DNA from 3 places in the Mycobacterium sp. SMC-14 genome. Region 1 is predicted to be linked to each of the others. Evidence: riboswitches for the same ligand, from Rfam matches in the RefSeq annotation. Region 1 holds a riboswitch; each other region holds the start of a gene.
What was found. A riboswitch is a leader RNA that binds a small molecule or an ion and turns the genes downstream of it on or off. The one in region 1 is predicted to bind magnesium.

Region 1 (2,259 bases):
CCGCAACGCATTGGGCAGCTGGGCGTGAGCATCCGTGGGGTCTACACCACCGGCGGCCGGCCCACCTTCGTCCTGATGGGTGGTTTCGGGAGCATCGGCGAAGGGGATCAATTGCGTGGCAGTGGCCGAAGCCGCGGCGTAGCCGTACATCGCCACGGCGTCTTGCGCCCACATCTGGCCGTAGCGAGCTTCAGCGGCGGCAATGGCGGCGGTGTTCTGCCCCAGAGCGTTGGTCTTGACCAATGACGCCAACAGCACACGGTTGGTCTCGATCGCCGCCGGTGGCACCGTCATGGCGTGGGCACAGGCGTACGCTTCGGCCGCCGCGTAAGCCTGCGCCGCGGTCTGCTCCGCTTGCTCGGCGGTCAGGCTCAGCCACAGAAAGTAGGGCTCCGCCGCCGCCGCCATCGCCGATGCGGATGGCCCCGACCACCCTTGACTGGACAAGTTCGCCACCAACCATTCGAAAGATGTTGCAGCCGAACGTAGTTCCGCGGCCAGCAGGTTCCAGGATGCCGCGGCGGCCAGCATAGGTCCTGATCCTGCTCCCGCATACATGCGCGCCGAATTGATCTCTGGTGGCACCGATCCGTAGTCCATTGTCCCAAACCCTTTCAGTAGACCGAGATGACGTTCGCAGCGTCGGTCGCTGCGTATGACTGCGCGCTGCGCTGCAGTGTCTTCACAAACATCTCGTGCACTACCGCGGCGCGCTTGCTGATCACTTGGTACATCTGTGCGTGCCGTGCGAACTGAGCTGCGGTGAGCGCAGAGACCTCGTCGGCGGCGGCCGGAATAACGCCGGTGGTCGGTGCTGCGGCAGCGGCGCTCTGCGCGGCCACCGTCTCTCCGACACCGCGCAGATCAGCCGCTGTCGCGATCAGTTCTTCGGGAAGTGCGGACACAAAAGACATAGGGGACTCTCCTTCGAGAGGACATGACGAATTACACTGCTACACCTGAGCATTCGCGCGCCAAAGGAGCGCGGGTCCACGATGCGGACAGCGCTGATGCGGTGCGGGCGAACCGATTCAGAAGGTGAAAGCGGCGCCGGGGCAGGATTCGAACGAAATGGTCGTCGATCTCGGATAGGGACTATCGCTCGGACTCAATGTCGCTCTCACCTCCTCACGGCCAGGGCACACGGGGATGCCGTTGTGGCGGGCACAGCGGGACAAACCGAACCAGCGCAGAGTCGGCCGGACGGCACCCCTCTCGACAGAGTTTTGGCACTGCACGGCGTATCCAGTCATAAGCCGAAAGCCACTTGGGCTCAACCCTTAATCCGGGAAGAGCTGTCCTGACCCTGGGCGTCTCTCGACGTTTGAGGTCAGTGGCCTGTATCCGTACAGACGCCTCACCTAGCGAGGTGCGTTCGCGGCCATGGTGGCACCAATGTTGGTCAGAGTCAACTCGAATGAACAGCCCAGCGACCCAAAATGTGTTGCCCCAAATCAACATTGTGCATTGGAATCAGTTGTGCGCTCGGCATATTCGCGGTACCGAAAAGTTTGCCCGTCGGAGGAAAGCCAGCCCTAGTAAGAACTTCGTGGCGACGGTGTTAGCGAACTATAAGAAATACCAACGCTTCCCGTTGGCCACGCGCCGATCGGATGGCAGATCCTGGTCGTAGGACGCCGATTCGATGAATCAGAACGGTGAGGCCTCGGCGATCTTCGGAGTGTCTGTGGTCGATCTCTGCGCAGCTGGTCGCTCGAGCGGCGTGAGGGCCATGCCCTTGACCTGAGTCACCGGCCTTTACTTAAATGGGCTAGCAGTCACATCACCGGCTACCCGAGTCGGCAGTCCGCCGCGGACGGGCCACAGCGGGTGAGGAGGAACTTGTGCAGACGTCGGCGTCCGAGGTCTCCGCCCACTCCGATTACAGTGGTCCGCTGCTCGGCTCTGGCAGCCCACTGGAACGAGCCACGCTCGATGCGTTGGACAGGCTGCAGCAGGTGCTGACCCTGCAACCTTCTGGCGCCGACCGTTTCCTGGCGGACAACGAGGCCGGCCGGTTCGGCCGGATCTTCGGCGGCCAACTCATCGCCCAGGCGATGGCAGCAGCTGCGGCGACGGTCCCCGAGCTCACGGCCCATTCGATCCATGCATCGTTTCTGCGGCCCGGCGACTCAGCGGTACCTCTGGAGATCGCCGTCGACCGCACTCGTGATGGGCGCACCATGTCCGCACGGCAGGTCACCGTGCAGCAGGGTGGCCGCACCCTCATGGTGGCGACGGTGTCCTTCGACACCAGCC
Region 2 (2,259 bases), 580 kb from region 1:
GACTGACACGCACGCCAACCACCGCGGAGCCCACGCAACTGGTTTTGAAAGCAATCATCGGGCTGCAATCGCTCTTGCCGGTCGACCGGCGCTGAAATCCGTGCGGGCCGCGGAACGACAGTCATGTGTCCGGGCAACAGCCGCGCCGCCGCGATAACGAGGGGTCCGGGGGAATTTAGTTGACAATGCAACGACGGCACCCTTAGGCTCTGATGTAGTTGACTGCGCAACTACAAAGTTTGAGAGGGGTCCTCGTGGACATCGTGATACTGATCGGCCGAATCCTGTTCGGCGCCGTATTCGTCGGCGGAGCGCTGGGGCACTTCACCCAGACCGCCGCGATAGCGGCCTTTACCGAGAGCAAGGGCATCAAGCCCGGCAAACTCGCGGTGCTGGGCTCGGGCGCCTGGATGCTTACCGGCGCGGCCTTGGTGATCGTGGGCGCTTGGGCGGATCTCGGCGCGCTGATGCTGGCGGTCTTCCTGCTGCCGACGGCGTTCCTCATGCATCCGTTCTGGAACGAGCGGGACCCGGAGGTCAAGGCCGGCGAGCAGACCCACTTCAACAAGGATGTGTCGCTGGCCGGCGCCGCGCTGGCATTGTTCGGCTTCTTCGTCACCGCCGGTGCCAGCACCGGACTGCAGCTGACCGGACCGTTGTTCGCCTCGCTGGCCGGCTGACTCGAACCGCCGCGAAGCCCCGCGGCCCGGTTCTGCGCATTGGTTGCAGAACCGGGCCGTCGCGGTCTCATTCTGGTACCAAAGTGACTGGTGTGACACCTCGTGCGCAGGGGGTCTAGGGGCATCGCTGCACGTCAGAGACCCTCGACACACCCGAACGGGGTGGAGTTGACCCCGCACCCTCGGTGGTGCACTATGGACCCTGCAAGCACCTCGTTAGGTGAGGCGTCTGCACGGACATAGGCCACTGACCCCGAACGTCGAAAGACGCCCCGGGTCAGGACAGCTCCTCCCGGCTTAAGGGTTGAGCCCAAGTGGCTTCCTGAATAGGGACACGCCGTGCAGTGTCGAAGCTCTGACGAGAGGGGTGCGGTCTTCCGACAGTCGTCGGAGCTGCCCTCCTAAGCATGCGGTGAATCCGGCGCGCATCTGCGCGCCCGCGACCGAGAGGGGGTGAGGGACGAATGAGTTCCGGTGATAGTCCGAGCCGATATCTGACATCTGTTCCGTCCCCATCCGAACGGTCGCATACCGCCTCCAGCTGAGCCACGATCCCGGCCTCCAGCTGAGCGCGTAGCACCGTTACGCGACTAGGAGGCCATCATGGTTGCAATCGCCTACACCGACATCACGGCTCCGGCTCCCGCCCCGCGTGCGATCAGCACGGCGAAGAAGCTGGACCACCGTCCTGCCGCCCCTACCTCGGACCCGCTGGTCGACATGACCACGCGGCTGCTCAGTGGTCCGCTGCACCAGATGTACGCACTCCTGTGGCGCGTCGGAGTGCTGACCGTCAACAACTAAAGGCCAACCGAGGCTGGACCTCGGTTAGACCTCTTCCAGGGCCTCGCCGAGTTGTTCGAGCACTTCACTGCGGTGGTTGCTGGCCAGAATGTGGCCGGCAGCCACCGCGACGGCCACCGGCCAGTCGATGATCTCGAACGCGGCCAGCAGTGCCAGTCCGCCGTAGTAGGCCAATTGCTCGGGCCGCGGCACCGTCACCTTGCCGAACAGCGGCAATTCAACGGCGAATCCCTCCGCCTCGCGGATGTGGGCTACTGCCTCGCGCTGGGATGCGCTGCGCCGCGGTTTGTCCGCCATCATGAACCTCCTGGTGGCGATGGATCGCCGGATGATCGAGCCGCGACCGTTCCGCGACGAGAGTCAGTGTCCCCATTGTGCACAAGCCGCAGCCGCGGCGCTCCTTGACCGTTGGATGATTCCTGCGGGCGGTCCGGTTGCCGCGGCCCGGGAACGATGAACTCCTTCGGCTTCACCGTGTCGTCCTGCGACCCCGACAGCAGCCGAGGCACCACGGCCGCGCCGAGGGTGGCCACCGTCGCCGTGCCCAGTGCCTGAGCCCAGCCCAGCGGTCCGATCGGGGTGCAACCCAGCAGCTGGCTGATACCCGGGATGGTGATCAACGTCCCCATCACGCCGAGCGAGCCGACAGCGGTCGCCACGACCAGCGGGTCGTGCGAGTCCAGCAGCGTCTGGCCCAGCTGCGTGGCGACCAGCGACACCAGCGCTACGGTCGAGGCCCGTTGCTGGCGACCGGTGACCGAGGCCAGCCCCCACG
Region 3 (2,259 bases), 2.3 Mb from region 1:
CGATCAGTGCACCGCAGCCCAGCCCGACAGCCAGTCGCAACGTGAACTCGGCGACGCTCAGCGTCTGCATGATCTCAACGATGACACATGGCTAGCCGGCGACTACCGGCCGAGCCATGACCGTGGGCTTGAAGCCGTATCGCGGGGCGGCGAAACCGTAATTGCGGCCCTGTCCCGCGCCCGCCAGCGGCACGCCGGGCATACCGGCGGCGCCGGCCTCCGGTGCGTGCGCGGCGACCGTCCAGCCGGTGGCCGCGACCGAGGTACCCGGAGCTGCGGTAGCCGGTACGGCCGCAGCCCACGTCTGCGGAACCGACAGTGCACCGACTGAAGCGGCGTGGCCCATGCTCGCTGAGGCGGTGCCCAGACCACCCAACCCGTGCATTCCGTTGCCCAATCCAGCGCCCAGCCCGCCGAGCATGGGCGTGAACGGGTCGATGGCACCCAAGCCCAGCGGGTCACCGGCGGCGATGGCAGCACCACGCACCACCGCCATGTCGGCAGCGAAGCTGGAAATCGCAGCTGCGCCCATCGGGCTGAACGAGCTGCTCATCAGGTTGGTTATTCCGTTCGTCAGGTCACCCGTGCTGATCGGCGGTTCGACTGCGCCTCCACCGGCCTCAGCAGCTCCCTGCAGCGGCGACGCCAGACTCTGCAGTGTGTTCGGCGTGTTCGCAAGCGCCTGGGATGCTGCGGATTGCGCATTCGACGTGGCGGCCGTACCGGCGGCCTGGCTGACCGCGCCCTGCTGCGCGCCCTGCGCCGAAGGATCGGCGACCTCACGCGGAGAGGTGAACGGCGTGACCTTGGTGGCTGCCGCCGACGACGCCGCGTAGCCGTACATCGCGGCGGCGTCCTGCGCCCACATCTGGCCGTACTGCGCCTCGGTGGCCGCAATCGCCGCGGCGTTCTGGCCGAGGAAGTTGGTGGCCACCAGTGCCGCGAGCTGGGACCGGTTGGCGACGATCAGCGGCGGTGCAACCGTCATCGCATATGCCGCGTCGAATGCCGCGGCCGCCGCCTTGGCCTGCATGGCCGCCTGCTCCACCTTGGCTGCGGTGGCGCCCATCCATACGGCATACGGTGCGGCCGCGGCGGCCATCGCGTTGGACGCCGGCCCCATCCAGCCTTCGCTGACAAGTCCGTTGATGACGCCCTGGTAGGCGGCCTCGGCCGAGCTGAGCTCGGCGGCCATCTTGTCCCAGGCGCCGGCGGCGACCATCATCGGCCCCGAACCGGGCCCGGTGTAGATACGCGCTGAGTTGATTTCCGGCGGGAATGCTCCGAAGTCCATGGTATTGCTCCCTTTTGATGGTTTTCGCCGTGAATTGCTGGTCTTTGGGTGAGTTGTGCAGGCACGCTCGATGCCCGATATGCGTTGCAGCCGTAATCCAGACGGCCGGAGAAATCGGGACAGCGGTCATAGCGACATGCCGGAGCCAGTCATGCCGAACCGCTCACCTGCTCGACGAAAAGATCGAGCTACCAAGCAATTTCAGGGCATGCCGAAGCCTGGCGCCTTCCGCTTCGGAAAGGTACGCCAGTCGACGAGTTCAGCGCCGGTGCGAATCAGATGGTGAAAGCAGTACCGAGATCGAAGGAGACGAACATCGATCTCGGATAGGAACTATCACTCGGACTCAATGTCGCTCTCACCTCCTCTCGGTCTGGGCACGCGCGGGTGCCTGCACTTATGCACGACGAGGTGAAGTTACCCGGCGACAACCGAGATCCGCACCCCTCTCGTCAGAGCTTCGGCACTGCACGGCGTGTCCTGGCCTGCGCAAATGTGCAAACCCGGAAGCCACTTGGGCTCAACCCTTAATCCGGGAGGAGCTGTCCTGACCCGGGGCGTCTTTCGACGTTCGGGGTCAGTGGCCTATATCCGTGCAGACGCCTCACCTAACGAGGTGCTTGCTTAACCATAGTGCACCAGTGCGGTGACAGGGTCAATCGGACGCGGCGGGTCGCCTGCCAGCCGCCGTCCACCGCTCCGCTCCGGATTCGAAAGAGCTTGCCCTCGGAGAGAAGTCGCACCGGAGTCAGCCCGGCTGCCGATCCGTTCCGGCACCGCTTTGACCGTCCGGGTTGACGTGAACGGCGTGCACGCCGGGCTGCTCGGCGAGTTCCTCGAGCAGGCTGTCGAGGCGGTTGGGATCGACGTGCCAATGCTGCACCTCAGTGGTGCCGGCCAGTTCGGTGACCAGGCGTTCCAGTCGGCTCTGTGCATGTCCGTTCATAGCCGCGGCGGGCCCGCCG

Region 2: linked by a shared signal. The riboswitch ahead of ACKY0W_RS02150 (Rv1535 family protein) and the one ahead of ACKY0W_RS21780 (PE family protein) in region 1 are both predicted to bind magnesium.
Region 3: linked by a shared signal. The riboswitch ahead of ACKY0W_RS10245 (PPE family protein) and the one ahead of ACKY0W_RS21780 (PE family protein) in region 1 are both predicted to bind magnesium.

Annotation. Positions count from the first base shown of each region.
Region 1 covers NZ_CP176429.1:4,692,458-4,694,716, reverse strand. The annotation lists gene ACKY0W_RS21785 (PPE family protein) at 1-600, opposite strand, end outside; gene ACKY0W_RS21780 (PE family protein) at 615-914, opposite strand; M-box (ykoK) riboswitch at 1,204-1,376, opposite strand; gene ACKY0W_RS21775 (acyl-CoA thioesterase) at 1,845-2,259, shown strand, end outside.
Region 2 covers NZ_CP176429.1:449,710-451,968, forward strand. The annotation lists gene ACKY0W_RS02140 (MFS transporter) at 1-6, shown strand, start outside; gene ACKY0W_RS02145 (DoxX family protein) at 255-680, shown strand; M-box (ykoK) riboswitch at 886-1,054, shown strand; gene ACKY0W_RS02150 (Rv1535 family protein) at 1,284-1,484, shown strand; gene ACKY0W_RS02155 (hypothetical protein) at 1,509-1,784, opposite strand; gene ACKY0W_RS02160 (HAD-IC family P-type ATPase) at 1,781-2,259, opposite strand, start outside.
Region 3 covers NZ_CP176429.1:2,200,174-2,202,432, reverse strand. The annotation lists gene ACKY0W_RS10250 (MgtC/SapB family protein) at 1-70, opposite strand, end outside; gene ACKY0W_RS10245 (PPE family protein) at 92-1,294, opposite strand; M-box (ykoK) riboswitch at 1,732-1,917, opposite strand; gene ACKY0W_RS10240 (PPE family protein) at 2,043-2,259, opposite strand, start outside.